DNA from 2 places in the Saccharophagus degradans 2-40 genome. Region 2 is predicted to be linked to the other one. Evidence: riboswitches for the same ligand, from Rfam matches in the RefSeq annotation. Region 2 holds a riboswitch; the other holds the start of a gene.
What was found. A riboswitch is a leader RNA that binds a small molecule or an ion and turns the genes downstream of it on or off. The one in region 2 is predicted to bind cyclic di-GMP.

Region 1 (8,050 bases), 200 kb from region 2:
GCCAATGTTATACACCTTAAATGGCGCATAACTAGTTGCTGGGTCTGGCTTGTCGCCGGTCCACAGCGGGTTGGGCTCAGCAATTTTATTGGTAACCCGCACAACGCCTTCAATAATGTCATCAATGTAGGTGAAGTCACGGTACATTTCGCCATTATTGAAAATATTAATTGGCTTACCTTCCAAAATGCCTTTGGTAAACAAAAATAGCGCCATATCTGGGCGACCCCAAGGGCCGTAAACGGTAAAGAAGCGCAGGCCTGTGGTAGGTAACTTATAAAGGCTGCTGTACGAGTGCGCCATAAGTTCGTTGGCTTTTTTACTTGCTGCGTAAAGCGCAACTGGGTGGTCCACGTTGTGGTGCTCAGAGAATGGCTGCAACGTATTGGCGCCATATACAGAGCTTGAAGATGCATAGCTTAGGTGTGGTACGTTGGTGTGGCGACAGCCTTCCAGTATATTCAAAAAGCCCACTATGTTGGAATCGACATAGGCGTGTGGGTTTTCGATAGAGTAACGCACACCGGCTTGCGCCGCTAAGTTCACTACGCGATCAAACTGGTGGTTGCTAAACAAGGTTTCCATGCCGCCGCGATCGGCCAAGTCGAGCTTTTGGAACTCAAACGCTTCGTGCTTATTTAAGCGCTCGAGGCGCGCGAGTTTAATGTTGGGGTCGTAGTAATCGTTAATGTTGTCGATACCTACAACGGTGTCGCCACGGGCCAGGAGGCGTTCGCTTAAGTGGTAGCCAATAAAGCCGGCTGCGCCGGTAACCAATACTTTCATGTTTTACATTCTCCAGAGTGTGGTGCCGGCTTGGGCAAACGCTTCGCGGTTTAGCATTCCTTTAACGTCAAATACAGAGCCTTCCGGTGCTAGGCGAGCAATAATTTGCTCGGTGCTCCACTGCTTGTAATGCTTGTGCGCCACGGTAAAAATAAGTGCATCTACGTTTTTAATTGCGTCGTCGCCTACAAGCTGTACACCGTATTCGTGCTGTGCTTCGGCGGGGTCAGCCATGGGGTCGTGCACTAACGGCTCTATGCCCCAGGTTTGGCATTCTTTAATTACGTCAATAACGCGAGAGTTGCGCAGGTCTGGGCAATCTTCTTTAAAGGTTAGGCCCATAACAGCAACCTTGGCGCCTTTTATAGGCTTGTCTGCTTGCGCTAGCTGGCGAATTACCTGCTGCACCACATAGGCACCCATGGAATCGTTAATGCGACGACCAGCCAAAATAACTTCGGGGTTGTAGCCCATGCGCTCGGCTTTGTGCGTGAGGTAGTAAGGGTCTACACCAATACAGTGGCCGCCAACCAAGCCTGGGCGGAAAGGTAAGAAGTTCCACTTGGTGCCAGCGGCTTCGAGCACGTCGATGGTATCGATATCCATGCGGTTAAAGATAACTGATAGCTCGTTCATAAGGGCGATATTGAGGTCGCGCTGAGTGTTTTCGATAACCTTCGCGGCTTCGGCAACTTTGATGCTTGTTGCTTTGTGTACGCCTGCGGTTACAACACTGCCGTATACCGCGGCAACAATCTCTAATACTTCAGGTGTTTGGCCAGAAACCACTTTGGTGATTTTGGTGAAGGTGTGCTCTTTGTCGCCTGGGTTGATACGCTCTGGCGAGTAGCCCACAAAAAAGTCGACGCCGCACTTAAGGCCAGATTCGGCTTCTAATACGGGTACGCAATCTTCTTCGGTGGCCCCAGGGTATACCGTGGATTCATATACAACAATATCGCCTTTTTTCAATTGCGGCCCCAAAGTTTTGGAAGCGCCTATGAGAGGGCGAAGGTCGGGTTGTTTGGAATCGTTGATGGGGGTAGGTACCGCTACAATGTGAAAATCGGCTTTTTGCAGGTCGGCAGGGGTGCACGTAAACAGTATGTCTGTTTGGGCGAGTTCTTCGCTGGTGACCTCTAAGGTGCGGTCAGTTCCCTTTTGTAGCTCTTCTACGCGGCCTTGGTTTATATCAAAGCCAATGGTCTGTTGGGATTTACCAAAAGCCACGGCAACAGGTAGGCCTACGTAGCCCAATCCAATGACGGAAATTTTTCTATTATGCATGTAAACCCAACCCTTATCCTAAGTGGGAGACGATCAAAAAAGGAAGCATGGTAAGCCCGGCAGCTGACAGTTTAATTAACGCATTAAATTCATTTTAAAGCGCGAGTTTTTGCTGCTGACTAAGGCGTGAGATCATACCAGCTTGAAGGCTATAATTCACGAAGGCAAAATACACTAAATGCTTGATTTACGCCTTTTAGAGCAATGCAAGGCGAATAACTGTACAATGCGCGGCTAAGCTCCTTAATTGCCTTAACCAATAAGCCTATATATGCATAAAAACAACTTGTCCTTCGAAGAACTCAACCTGTCGCCGCTGGTAATGCGTGCATTGTCAGATTTAAAGTTCACCGAGTGTTCCGCCATTCAGGCGAAGTCTTTGCCTTTTACATTGCGCGGCCACGATGTGTTAGGTAAGGCCCAAACGGGGACGGGTAAAACCGCAGCTTTTTTAATAGCGCTTATCGAAGATCTTCTGGGTACCCCCATCGAAGAAGAGCGCTACGCGGGTGAAGCGCGCTCACTAGTGATTGCACCAACACGCGAGTTGGCCATGCAAATTGCTAAAGATGCCGAGAATTTAGTTAAACATACAGATTTAAAAGTACATATATTGGTAGGTGGAGTGGATTACGCTAAGCAGCTGCAAAAGCTGCAGGCTGAGCACATTGATATTCTGGTTGCTACACCGGGTCGGTTATTGGACTTTTGTGAAAAGCGGGCTGTGTATTTAGATCAAGTGGAAGTGCTTGTAATCGACGAAGCCGACCGCATGCTGGATATGGGCTTTATTCCACAGGTTAAGCGCATAGTGCGTATGACCCCGCCTTCAACTCACCGTCAAACACTGCTGTTTTCTGCCACCTTCTCTGAAGATGTGCTGCGTTTAAGCGAGCAGTGGATGCACGAGCCGGTAACCGTTTCTATTGAAGATGAAAATGTGGCGGCAGATCGAGTGAAACAAGTGGTGTACTTGGTTTCTAGCGAAGAGAAATTTACCGTGCTTGGCAACTTAATGCGCGAGCCGGATGTAGAAAACATAATGATTTTTGCCAATCGCCGCGATCAGTGCCGCGATTTACACCACAAGCTACAGCGCCGTGGTTTTCGGGTTGGTTTGTTGTCGGGCGAAATCGCGCAAAACAAGCGTATTCGCACCTTAGAGGACTTCCGTACCGGTAAGCTGACAGCATTGGTGGCCACCGATGTGGCGGGGCGCGGTATTCATATTGATGGTATATCACACGTTGTAAACTACACCTTGCCCGAAGAGCCTGAAGATTACGTACACCGCATTGGCCGTACAGGTCGTGCAGGTAAAGAGGGTGTATCGGTAAGCTTGGCCTGCGAAGACGATGCATTGCGTTTAGAGCCTATCCAAGAGTTGCTTGGTCGCAAAATACCCTGTGAGCAGCCACCCGAAGAGCTACTTAAGCCGTTGGCACGCTAACCCCCCCCATATCAAACCGTTCAATTAGCGTCGCTATTGAACGGTTTTAGTGTGAAACGCCCCATTCTCTCCCTTTGCATTCTCGTTATTGGCTCCCACGGGCCTAAATCCTTGTCTACACTCAATAAATAGCCCTAATTTGAGTCGCTACGCCCAGCGTGCGCAGGATGGCCCAATGCATAGAATTTTAGTTGTAGAAGATAGCCCGATTGTAAGAAAAATTATCAATCACGTTATGGCGGGCTTCCCGCAGTTTAAGCCGGTTTACACTACCACCTTAGCCGAGACCAAGGCACTACTAGAAAGTGAAGCTGAATCAATTTTCGCCGCTTTAGTGGATTTAAGTTTACCCGATGCGCCAGATGGCGAAGTGGTGGATTACGTTTTAAATAATCACATTCCAACTATTGTGCTCACCGGCAGCTTCGATACGGAGCGGCGAGAACAGTTGTTGGCGAAAGGGATTGTCGATTACGTTACCAAGGAGGGGCGCTACTCTTACCAGTATGCACTGGGGGTGTTGGCTCGCCTCGTTAAAAATCAAAAAATAAAAGTGATGGTGGTGGATGACTCCGCCACAGCGCGTAATTTTGTAGTGGGTTTGCTGCGCTTACATTTATTTGAAGTGTATGACGCAGACGATGGTGCTGAAGCTATACGTGTATTTATAGATAACCCCGATATTAAAATGATTATTACCGATTTTAATATGCCGCGCATGGATGGCTTTGAGTTAGTGCAGCATATGCGCCGTAAATACGATAAGTCGGATCTCATTATGATTGGCTTGTCGTCGGAAACCGACGGCACGCTCTCTGCAAAATTCATCAAAAATGGCGCTAATGATTTTTTGCGCAAACCGTTTAATCACGAAGAATTTTTCTGCCGCGTTTCTCACAATATGGATTTTATGGAAATGTTTGAGGCCCTCAAAGATTCAGCCAATAGGGATGATCACACCGGCGCTTATAAACTGTCGCATTTTAATGTGCAAGGTGATGACATGTTTGAGCGCGCGCTTGCCAGTGGCACGCCTCTAGCCTGTGCGGTTATCGATTTAGATGATCTGTCTGAAATTATCAATGAATACGGCCCTGAAGCTGGCGATGTAGTGATGGAGCAAGTATCTAGCTTTTTAGTATCGTCTTTCGAGCGTTTTTTACTTGCTCGCGCTGGTACAGAGTTGTTTTACGCGTTAATGCCGGGGCTAGACAATGCGAAAGCTACCGCCTTTGTCGAACGGGTGCGTCAAATAGTCGGTGGGAAATTTATTGACCTTGGTGGTGCTGAGGTGAGTCTTAGTTTTAGCGCCGGTGTGTCGAATGTAATGGGGAATAATCTTTCCGAATTAGTTGAACATGCCCATCAGTCGCTTCTGCGCGCGCGCGATGCGGGTGGTGATTTGGTTATTGGTGACGACTAAACATTACATTTAATACATAGTCTCTACTGTTATTCGAATATTTTCGTAAAAAAGCCTTTTTTCTCTTCAAACAACTGCTCGTGTGCGGCAGCCACTAATTTGGGGGGCGCTAAATGAAATGGAAGCCCGCGTTTTATTATAATTCTATCGTTTTGCATGGCATCTGAACCTGTTAGATGCAAATCGAATATTTTGAATTTAGCAAAGCGTTTTTTGTCGCGATTTATAAGCGGGATGATGGCGGCCTGTATACGCTTCTCATAGGACTGTGAAACCACAACACCAATAATACCGTTGTTAATTTCCACCAGCGAACCGGTAGGGTAAATACCAATGGCCTGTACGAATGTTTCTACCAAGTGTGGGTCAAACAGTGTGCCTTTGCATTTGTTAAGGCGGGCAATAGCATTGCCCGGTGAAATGGATTGCTTGGCTTCGTAGGGGTGCACCATTAGATCGAAGGTATCTACAAGCCCAGCTACCCGTGCTAGAAATGGAATTTTACCCCCAGTTAGCGCGTTGGGGTAGCCGCTGCCGTTGTGTCGTTCGCAATAGGCTTGAATAGTAGAAATAATATCTTCACAAGAAAAGTGGCTCTGTTTTAAATAGTAAAGCGTTTCTGTTAAATGCTCTTGGTATTCGGGGGTGTGGTTATACACGTTGTGATTGCTGAGTATCTCCTGTTTTATCAGGCTTTTTCCAATGCCTGTCATCATTAGAGTCATGGTGAGGTGGACGAGTGAAAAGCGATTAAGCCCCATTTGCCGGCCCACTATGCCACCCCAAACAGCTAAGCGCATAATGTGCAAATAAATAGGTCTGCGCGTGAGCTTTATTTGGCAAAGCCAGGCCAGTGCATCGGGGTTGCGAATTAAGCTTTCTACTAAATCGGCGGCGCTTTCGGCTATAGGCTCAATATCAAATCGGCGGCGACGGTTTATCTTGTCGATCAAATAAGCCAGTTGCTCTTCTAGTAAGTACATAAGTGGCGCACTTAACTTTAATTCAGCATTTAATGTGGTTGTTACACTGTAGTGTTCAACACAATGGCGCTGACGCCAACTCTTGGGGTCGATAAAAAAAGGAGTAGTATTTGGTACGGCTCGCAGCGGTTGAGGCGGGTTTTGTGTTATTGCTTGAGTGTGCTTGGGTATCAGCGCGCTGCGACTGCGTTTTTCGTCAATAAACACATATTGGCAATATTTTGCGAGGTGGTCGATATCTGCTTGGTCTTTTATGTAAAGGCCTTGCAATGGGTAGTCGGTTTCGTGCCACGACCTATCTAGTCGGCAAACGTACATGCCTATTTGAAGCTGATTTACCACAATTTTTTGTTCGAATAATTCCATCGACCGCGCCAGTAGTGGTGGTATCACCGGTAAATGACTGTCGCGAAAGAGTGGTGTCTCGCATTCCAGCAACCCCGCTATCGTAGATATGGTTTACATACCCTTAGACCGGAAGCTTTGCGTGGCCGCGCTTTCGCGACGGTTAGCCATTTAGAGTGTGACATATGTCACAAAAAATTAACATGAGTTGCCAAGCCTGTAAAACAAATAATGGCTTATAGAGCAAACAGGAATAGAGCGAGACTGCTAAGCAGTTTTGATTATATTGAAGGATATTTAAGACGACAAAAGAGCGTTGGAAGTGTTAGCGCAATTGCTGGCTAGTAGTAGGTGCAGAAGTGTTCGCCTCAGATTTAAATGGGTACTTGTCTTTCGGCATAAATACAGCAGCAGTAACCAGTGCGGCTAGCGTGCATAGTAATAGAGTTCGGCGACTTTTGAGTTGCATGCAACGTATCCTTGTGTGACGGCCTGCGAGGGGTGGCGAGTATAATCGTTTTGTGACACTTTAGGTATGCTTTTTATATAGAATTATTGCTCGTGAAAAGGCGTAGGTGCTAGCGCTGCAAATATTAATACCTAATTAAGCCGTGACGCGTTCACTTTGCATCCACACGTTATAGAACGCAATTTTTTATAAATAATTAATCTGACCCATCATCGCCCACTGCTTAGGCCGCAAATGTGCAATCCATAGCATTTTATGGCGCTTAAGTTTTTTTCTTATAGATGAATATTTTGCTTAAACCAAAGTTCCTATGTTTTGCCTATAAAACAACAGCCAGTTACTTTTTTGCGTAAAAAATGCACGGAAGTAGGGCGTGAAGAAATTCTAGCAAGTAACGTATTGTGACTACACTTTTATCAACGAATTAATTGTATGAGTGTTGGAGGTTGTATGCGTTTTATTTTTTTAGCAGTGTTTTTATGTGTGGCGAGTAATGGCTATGCATTAACTATGGGGCAGGCAATAGATAAAGCCGGGCAGCAGCGTATGTTGTCTCAACGCATTGCGCAGTCGTTTATTCTAACAGGCATTCAACCAGATAACGCGCGTTACAAAGCGCAATTAGATAAAGCCATTAAGCAGTTTCAAGAAAATTTAGATACTCTGCAAGCCAATAACGATGCGATAAGCATTCGAGGTGAGTTACTTACTGTTCGCAATTTATGGAAGCCGTTTAAAGCTGTAGCAACCGGCCCAGTTACTAAACAAAATGCAGCGGAGCTTTTGGAAAAAAGTGATGCGTTATTAACTGCCGCCCATGCCTATGTGCAAAAATTAGAGACGTTATCTAATCATAAAGGCGCCGAGCTGGTGAATGTTTCTGGGCGTCAGAGAATGTTGTCGCAGCGCATAGCAAAACATTACTTGGCGTATTATTGGGGGTTGGAATCCGAAGCAAGTTTAGAAAAACTCTACGCCGACCTAGCTGAGTACGAGCTGATGTTAACTTTTTTGAAGGATAGTCAGTTCAATACCGAAACGATCAAAAAGAAAATACTCAAAACCGAGGGGCACTTAAAATACGCCTCCAAAGGGTTTGATGGTGATATGTCGCTAAAGGGTGACCGTTTGATTTTTGTGATAACCGGTACTACAGATACAATGTTGCACAATATGAATGAAATTACGCATCTATATGCAAGCGAGCTGGAGAATACCGAGCAAGTTGCTGCGTTCTAAATCGCGATAGGGCAGTTGTAGTTGCCCTATTATTTACTTGTCGATTGCGCTTGTGTTGGCTTGCTTTC
Region 2 (8,050 bases):
GATAACCGTGCCGATATTGCAAGCAAAACCGTAAAAACCACTTGCTGCTACTGCGGCGTTGGTTGTGGGGTAGAAGCCACCGTAGAAGATAATCGCGTTACCGCTGTTAAAGGCGATGAGCTGCACCCAGCCAATTTGGGCCGCCTATGTGTGAAGGGGTCTTCGTTACACGAAACACAAAGTAACCCCAATCGTTTACTGCAACCCATGTTGCATGGCGAAGCAACAGATTGGGAAACAGCCCTAAATTACAGTGCCGATAAATTTAAAGCGATCGTTGAACAATACGGCCCAGAATCTGTAGCGTTTTATTTATCCGGCCAATTACTTACCGAAGATTACTACGTTGCCAATAAGCTAATGAAAGGGTTTGTTGGCACTGCGAATATCGATACTAACTCGCGCCTGTGTATGGCTTCGGCGGTTGTTGCCCATAAGCGCGCATTTGGTGGCGACGTGGTGCCGGGCAATTATGAAGACTTAGAAAACACCGATTTAGTTTTACTTGTAGGCTCTAATACCGCTTACGCCCACCCAATTATTTATCAGCGCATAGTGAAGGCCAAAGCAGCGCGGCCAAACATGAAAGTTGTGGTTATTGATCCGCGTCGCACGGCCACCTGTGATATTGCCGATTACCATCTCGCTATACGCCCCGGCTCGGATGCCTTTTTGTTTAATGGGTTGCTTGGTTACTTGGCTGATAATAACGCGCTAGACAGCGAATTTATTGCCAACCATAGCGAAGGTTTTGACGAAGCCTTAAGCGTTGCCAAAGCGCAGGTTGCCAGCGTAGAGCAAGCCGCAGTAATGTGCGATGTAGCAAAAAATGATTTGACTGCAGTGTATGATTTATTTGCCAAAACAACTAAAGCGGTTACGGTATTTTCGCAGGGCGTTAATCAATCTTCTTCTGGGGTAGATAAAGGCAACACGATAATTAACTGCCATTTAGCCACGGGTAAAATAGGCAAGCTAGGCGCAGCACCGTTTTCTATTACTGGGCAGCCCAATGCGATGGGTGGCCGCGAAGTGGGCGGCTTAGCTAATCAGCTTGCTGCACATATGAGTTTTGATAACCAACCCGATATAGATCGTGTGGCCAGCTTTTGGCGGGCACCCAATATGGCGCAGGGTGAAGGTTTAAAAGCGGTAGATATGTTTCAAGCCGTACACGATGGCAAAATAAAAGCCATTTGGATTATGGCGACTAACCCCGTTGTAACCATGCCGGATGCAAACTTTATTCGCGAGGCTTTAGAGAAATGCGAGCTGGTATTGGTGAGCGATTGTATAGCCAATACCGATACAGGCAAGCTGGCCGATGTGGTGTTTCCCGCAACCACATGGAGCGAGAAAAACGGTACGGTTACTAACTCTGAGCGCAGAATTTCTTTACAAAAAGGGTTTTTGCCCGCACCTGGCCAAGCAAAGCACGATTGGCAAATAATCAGCGAGTTCGCACAAAAAATCGGTTTTGAGCAGGCGTTTAATTACACGCACCCTGTAGAAATATTTCGCGAGCACGCTGCGCTTTCTGGGGTAGATAACGGTGTAGATGTTGGCACTAATACGCGCCCTGTGCGTGGTTTTGATATTTCTGGTATGCAGCACATTAGTAAGCAGGCGTATGAAAACCTGCAGCCCATTCAATGGCCCGTAAATAGCCATAAGCCAAATGGCACCGCGCGCTTGTTTGAAGACGCTAATTTTTTTACTGCCAGTGGCCGCGCTAAATTTGTACCTATTAGTGCGCGCTTCCCACAAATGCCGCCGAAAGATAACCAAGTTATTATGAACACTGGCCGTATTCGCGACCAGTGGCACACCATGACCCGCACCGGCAGCGCCGCAAAATTATTGGGCCATATCGATGAGCCATTTATCGATATTCACCCGGCAGACGCCAAGCGTTTTGGTTTAGCGCATAAAGATATTGCTGTGTTAGAAAATCGCGGCGCGCGTTATTTAGGCCGCGTAAATGTAAGCGACAGTCAGCGCGTGAGTGAAGTTTTTGTGCCAATGCATTGGAACGATAATTTTGCATCCAGCAGTCGAGCCGATGCGTTGGTAAACGCAATTACCGACCCTCTGTGTGGGCAGCCGGAATTTAAACATAGCCCCGTAGAAATTAACCCCTATAACGCGCAGTGGAGTGGATTTATAGCGAGTGAGTTACCGGTTACGCCAAACGCTGATTATTGGGTGAAAATTCCAGTCGACAAGGGATACAAGTATCGAATAGCCGACACGGTTACCCCTAGTAATTGGAGTGAGTGGTTAACGGAGCAATTTCCGTTGGTGAGTGATTGGGTAGAGCTTACCGATTCTAGCCAAGCGTTTTATCGCAAAGTAGGTTTTATTGAGGGGCGCTTGGCGGTTGTGTTGAATATTGCGCGTGGCAATGAGCAACCTATAGAAAACCGCTGGCTAGAGCAGCAATTGGGCGAGCAGTGCGATTTAAATCAGCGCTTTGCGGTACTGGCGGGTGTGGCTGGTGAGGGCGTAGAAGATGAAGGCCCGATAGTGTGCTCGTGTTTTCAAATTGGTGCCAAAGCAATTCAAACAGCGATTGAAGGCGGTTGTTGCAGCGCCGAAGCCCTAGGCGAAAAATTAAAGTGCGGCTCTAACTGCGGCTCTTGTATTCCTGAGATTAACGGTATGATACGAGCGTTTTCGCCACAGCATGCAGCGAAGCAGGCGTAGCGAAAGAAATGAGCAGTGCGAAAGAAAGAGGCAGGGCGGTAAAAAGCGAGCCTAGGAATTGCTAAACCATTTAAAGCATAAATAATTTAGCAATTCTTTCGGCTCGTAAGGACCACTGAGTTCACGAGAAATAAAAAACTGGATAAGCTACTTTTACAGCTTAAAAATTTAAAAAGCTTATTGCTTTGTCTAGCAAGGTATCTTGCTTTTTAACTATTGCACGGTAGTGATCAATCATAAATTCTGATGGATCGACAAAACAGTGCACGGTTATTTCCTCAAAATGTTTTTTGCTGCCTATATCGGCAAACATAAAAATTTTATACAACCCCTGCGTTTTATCCAAGCGCGTAGAGTGCGAATCTACATGGGTGCGCAGCACGCTGTTACCGTAGCGGTAATTTGTTTCTTGCTCGCATATCATCGTCGCATCTAATTCGTCGAAAGGTATTTGAGCGTAATCACGTGTGGGGTCAAAATGTACTTTGGTGTGTTCCACGTGATTAATTAATTTGCTTATGAGCATTATGCTGGCAATAAAGCCGAACACACTGCATAACAATAACATTGCTCTGCCTTGCTGCGATTGTGGCAACCAATCGTCTATTTTTTCCCACAGCCAAGCCAGGTCTTCTTTTAATGCTGCCACATTAATTTTAATCGTCGTCAATTTGTTAGGCCTGCGAGCATGTATTAGCTAATCACCAAAGGTGATTGATGTTAATGGTGGGGAAGAGTAGACGGAGCAGCGTCGCTTTTCCCATTCGGTAACCGTTCGACCCAATCTTAAATTACAAGTAGTTGGGCACTGGCTTTGCGTCCCCACGTTACCGCGGGTTTGCCTTTATCGTTGAGCAGGCTAAACAGCGAGCGACGATACTCAAAACAAGCCGATACAGGCTGAAATGAGGAGCAGATTGTTTAAATAAACGTCTGCTTTGTATGGGTTAAAGTATGCGTAAGTCGCGTGGTCAGGTCAACAATAAGGCTTATTGTTACAAGAATAAATCGATCTAGATAATCCCAACTTCCAAACTTCTCGCGTTTTTCTCCCTAATTATGCATGTAAATCAGCACCTTAGCTAAAAGCTCTAGATTGCGATGGTGTTTGTATAAAATACGATAATTGCTTCATTTAAAATATTATATTATATTTGTATCTCGTTCAGATAATCGCGTGAATGCCACTTGCTGCCTTTAGGTTGCTAAGTGCGTGGGCGAGTGAATAACAAATAAATAATGAGGCGAATATGAATAATTCTACAAAAGGCCTAGCCCTTTGCGCACTACTCAGTGTTACTGGCGCGGCACAAGCGCTAACCGTGGGTTTTTCTCAGGTAGGCTCCGAAAGTGGCTGGCGCACAACATTTTCTGAGTCTGTGAAAGCCGAAGCCGAACGGCGCGGCATAGACCTCAAGTTCTCCGACGCCCAACAAAAACAAGAAAACCAAATTAAAGCAATTCGCAGTTTTATAGCCCAAGGCGTAGATGCCATTGTAGTTGCGCCCGTAGTAGAAACAGGTTGGAAGCCTGTATTTATGGAAGCTAAACGCGCGCGTATTCCTATTGTAATTGTGGATCGCAATGTCGATTTAAAAAATGATTCGCTTTATGTCACCCGTATTGCGCCAGATTTTACCGAAGAAGGTAAAAAGGCCGCGAACTGGCTTATGAATGCAACAGCGGGCAAATGCAATATCGTCGAACTACAAGGTACCGTTGGGTCTAGTGCAGCCATTGGTCGCATGGAAGGCTTTAACAGTGTTATTGCCAATTACCCCGAGGCAAAAATAGTGCGCAGTCAAACTGCTGAATTTACTCGCGCTAAGGGTAAAGAGGTAATGGAAAGTATTCTAAAAGCCGAAGGTGGCGGTGAGTCTATATGCGCACTGTGGTCGCACAACGATGAAATGGCGCTAGGTGCCATTCAGGCCATTAAAGAAGCGGGTTTAAAGCCGGGTAAAGATATTCATGTGGTATCTGTGGATGCGGTTGACGATATTTTCAAAGCGCTTGCGGCTGGCGAAGTAAGCGCAACCGTAGAAATGAGCCCCCATATGGGCGGCCCAGCATTCGACGTTATAGAAGAGTACTTAAAAACCAAAAAGAAATTCGATAAATGGATAGTGATGGATGGCAAAGTGTTCACCACAGAAAACTATCAACAAGAATACAAAGCTCGGTTTGTTAATCAGTAATCACTAATTGCTAATTGCTAGCAGTTAATGATTCAAAATTAGAGATTAATTATCAGCTGTTTACTATTTCTTAACCAAGAAGACTCTTATGACAGACCAAAATCCGCTACTTGCCCTTCGTGGTGTGGGTAAGGTATTCCCCGGTGTGATTGCTTTGCAAGGGGTAGATTTTACTTTGCGCGCGGGCGAGATACACGCCTTGCTTGGCGAAAATGGTGCGGGTAAATCTACCCTTATTAAAGTAATGACTGGTGTATATCAAAAAGATAGCGGCAGTATTGCATTTAAAGGTGAAAATATTCACCCCACCTGTACGGGCGATGCGCAAGCCTTGGGTATTAGTACGGTATACCAAGAGGTGAACTTACTGCCTAACTTAAGCGTTGCACACAACGTTTACTTAGGCCGAGAGCCGCGCAAATTTGGTTTGATTAATTGGAAAAAAATTAATCGAGATGCAGCAGAGCTATTAAAAGGTTACAACTTAAATATAGATGTTACCAAGCCCCTTTCACATTATTCGGTTGCCGTACAACAACTTATTGCTATTGCGCGCGGTGTGGATATGTCCTCCGGTGTACTTATTTTAGATGAGCCAACCGCAAGTTTAGATGCTGGTGAAGTGCAGGCTTTATTTAAAGTGATGCGCGAAATTGCTGCCAAGGGTATTGGTATTGTTTTTGTTACCCATTTTCTCGATCAGGTGTACGCCGTGTGCGACCGCATAACAATATTGCGCAACGGCACATTGGTGGGCGAATGGCTGGCCAAAGATTTATCGCAGCACGATCTTGTGAGCAATATGCTTGGTAAAGAAATTGCACATTCCAGTAAAACCACGCCTGTGCAGCAAGACGAAAACGAGCAGGGTGAGGCGCTACTTGCGTTACAACAAGCCGCAGCCAAAGGCTCGGTGGAGCCACTAAGTGTGTCGGTTAAGGCGGGCCAAGTGCTGGGTTTAGCTGGGTTACTGGGCAGTGGGCGCACAGAGTTATGCAAGTTGGTGTTTGGTGTAGATGCGCTAAATGAAGGCGACATTCTTTTAAACGGCAAACCGGTTAAATTTAAACACACGCGCGAAGCCGTATTGGCGGGTATGGGGTTGTGCCCCGAAGATCGCAAACACGACGGTATATTTGGGCCAATGTCCATCCGCGAAAACATGATTATCGCGCTGCAAAACAAGCGCGGCTGGTGGAAATATATTCCCCTTAAAAAACAAAAAGAGTTGGCCGAGCACTACGTTAAAGCTTTAAAAATTGCCACATCCGATATCGAAAAACCCATAGAGCAGCTAAGCGGTGGCAATCAACAAAAAGTCATTCTCGCCCGCTGGTTAGCGTCAGAGCCAGTACTTTTGTTATTGGATGAGCCAACCCGCGGTATTGATGTAGGCGCACACGCAGAAATTATTGCGCTTATTCGTCAGTTGTGTGAGCAGGGCCTGGGCCTTGTGGTGGCTTCTTCCGAGCTGGAAGAGCTAGTGGCCTTTAGCGATAAAGTATTAGTGCTGCGCGACAGAAAAAAAGTGGCAGAAATATCTGGCAGCCAAATTAATCAGCAAAACATTATGCAAGCCATTGCTGGCAGTTAATGTTGTTTAGTTGCATACCCCTAATAGGTAAATAATCATGCAGTCCCTTTCTATTTCACCCCATTTGCGCCGTTTTATTTGGCCGGTATTGGGTTTGATTTTTTTGCTGGCGGTAAACCTTATTATCGCGCCTGAATTTTTTCAGTTAGAAATAAAAGACGGTCGTATTTACGGCAGTTTAATTGACGTGCTTAACCGCGCCGCGCCCGTGGCTTTGCTCGCCATTGGCATGACATTAGTCATTGCTACTGGCGGTGTAGATTTATCCGTAGGTTCGGTCATGGCCATTGCCGGTGCGGTAAGCGCAAGTTTAATTGTTGCCGGTGTAGATAGCATGGTACTGGTGGTAGGTGCAGGTCTTACTGCTGGTGTGTTGGCTGGTTTGGTGAATGGTTTTTTAGTCGGCTACTTCGGCATTCAGCCTATTGTTGCCACGCTTATTTTAATGGTGGCTGGGCGCGGTATTGCGCAGTTAATTAATGCTGGTCAAATTGTTACGTTTAGCCACGAAGGTTTTGCCTATTTAGGCGTGGGTTACTTCTTAGGGTTACCGTTTCCTGTTGTGTTGGTTGTTGTAGCGTTTTTATTGTTTCAATTGCTCATGCGTCGCACGGCGTTGGGGTTATTTGTTGAATCGGTGGGCGCAAATAGCGGGGCAAGTTATTACATTGGTATTAACGACAAAATGATTAAGTTAATGGTGTATGCGGTGTCTGGTTTGTGTGCGGCCTTGGCAGGCATGATTGCCGCAGCCGATATAGGTGGCAGCGACGCCAACAATGCCGGTTTATGGTTAGAGTTAGATGCAATATTGGCCGTGGTTATTGGCGGGGCTTCATTGATGGGCGGCCGTTTTTCTATTGCGCTTTCTATTATTGGTGCGCTCATTATTCAAACGTTAACTATTACCATTATTTTAAGTGGCGTGCCGCCAAAGTTTAATTTAATGATTAAAGCCGCGGTGATTATTGCCATTCTATTGTTGCAGTCCCCACAGTTGCACCGTCAGCTATCGCGCTTTTCTCTTTCTCTTTCTCGTTCTAGTGCTGCCAGGGGGTAAGTGATGATAAACAGAAAGTTTTTACCCCTTTACGTAACATGCAGTTTATTTTTGGCATTATTTTTAGCCGGTTCTGTGCAGTTCGATAACTTCTTTACATTGCGCGTGTTTGTTAATTTATTTACCGATAACGCCTTTTTAATTATTGCCGCAGTAGGTATGACGTTTGTAATTTTGTCTGGCGGTATCGATCTTTCTGTCGGCTCTGTTATTGCGTTAACGGGTGTAGTGGTTAGTGTCTTGCTCGAAAATTATCAGTGGCACCCGCTGGCCGCCTTTGCAGTTGTATTAGTGGGTGGTACCGTATTTGGCGCAGCAATGGGGGCAATTATTCATTTTTATAAATTGCAGCCATTTATTGTTACCTTGGCAGGTATGTTTTTTGCGCGCGGTTTAAGCACTATTATTAGTGAAGAATCTGTGCCAATCACCCACGAGTTTTACGACGACGTAAGCATGTTTGGCTTTGAACTGCCCGGCAACGCTTGGTTA

Region 1: another riboswitch for cyclic di-GMP. It lies ahead of SDE_RS03330 (HD-GYP domain-containing protein); the one in region 2 lies ahead of SDE_RS04060 (hypothetical protein).

What each region holds. Positions count from the first base shown of each region.
Region 1 is NC_007912.1:781,042-789,091, forward strand. It holds gene SDE_RS03310 (NAD-dependent epimerase) at 1-786, opposite strand, end outside; gene SDE_RS03315 (nucleotide sugar dehydrogenase) at 790-2,073, opposite strand; gene rhlB (ATP-dependent RNA helicase RhlB) at 2,345-3,523, shown strand; gene SDE_RS03325 (response regulator) at 3,699-4,946, shown strand; gene SDE_RS03330 (HD-GYP domain-containing protein) at 4,976-6,295, opposite strand; cyclic di-GMP riboswitch class I at 6,360-6,453, opposite strand; gene SDE_RS22830 (hypothetical protein) at 6,600-6,743, opposite strand; gene SDE_RS03335 (type IV pili methyl-accepting chemotaxis transducer N-terminal domain-containing protein) at 7,194-7,982, shown strand; gene SDE_RS03340 (DUF6999 family protein) at 8,016-8,050, opposite strand, start outside.
Region 2 is NC_007912.1:985,879-993,928, forward strand. It holds gene SDE_RS04055 (nitrate reductase) at 1-2,706, shown strand, start outside; gene SDE_RS04060 (hypothetical protein) at 2,867-3,376, opposite strand; cyclic di-GMP riboswitch class I at 3,470-3,559, opposite strand; gene SDE_RS04065 (ABC transporter substrate-binding protein) at 3,957-4,904, shown strand; gene SDE_RS04070 (sugar ABC transporter ATP-binding protein) at 4,993-6,498, shown strand; gene SDE_RS04075 (ABC transporter permease) at 6,536-7,558, shown strand; gene yjfF (galactofuranose ABC transporter, permease protein YjfF) at 7,562-8,050, shown strand, end outside.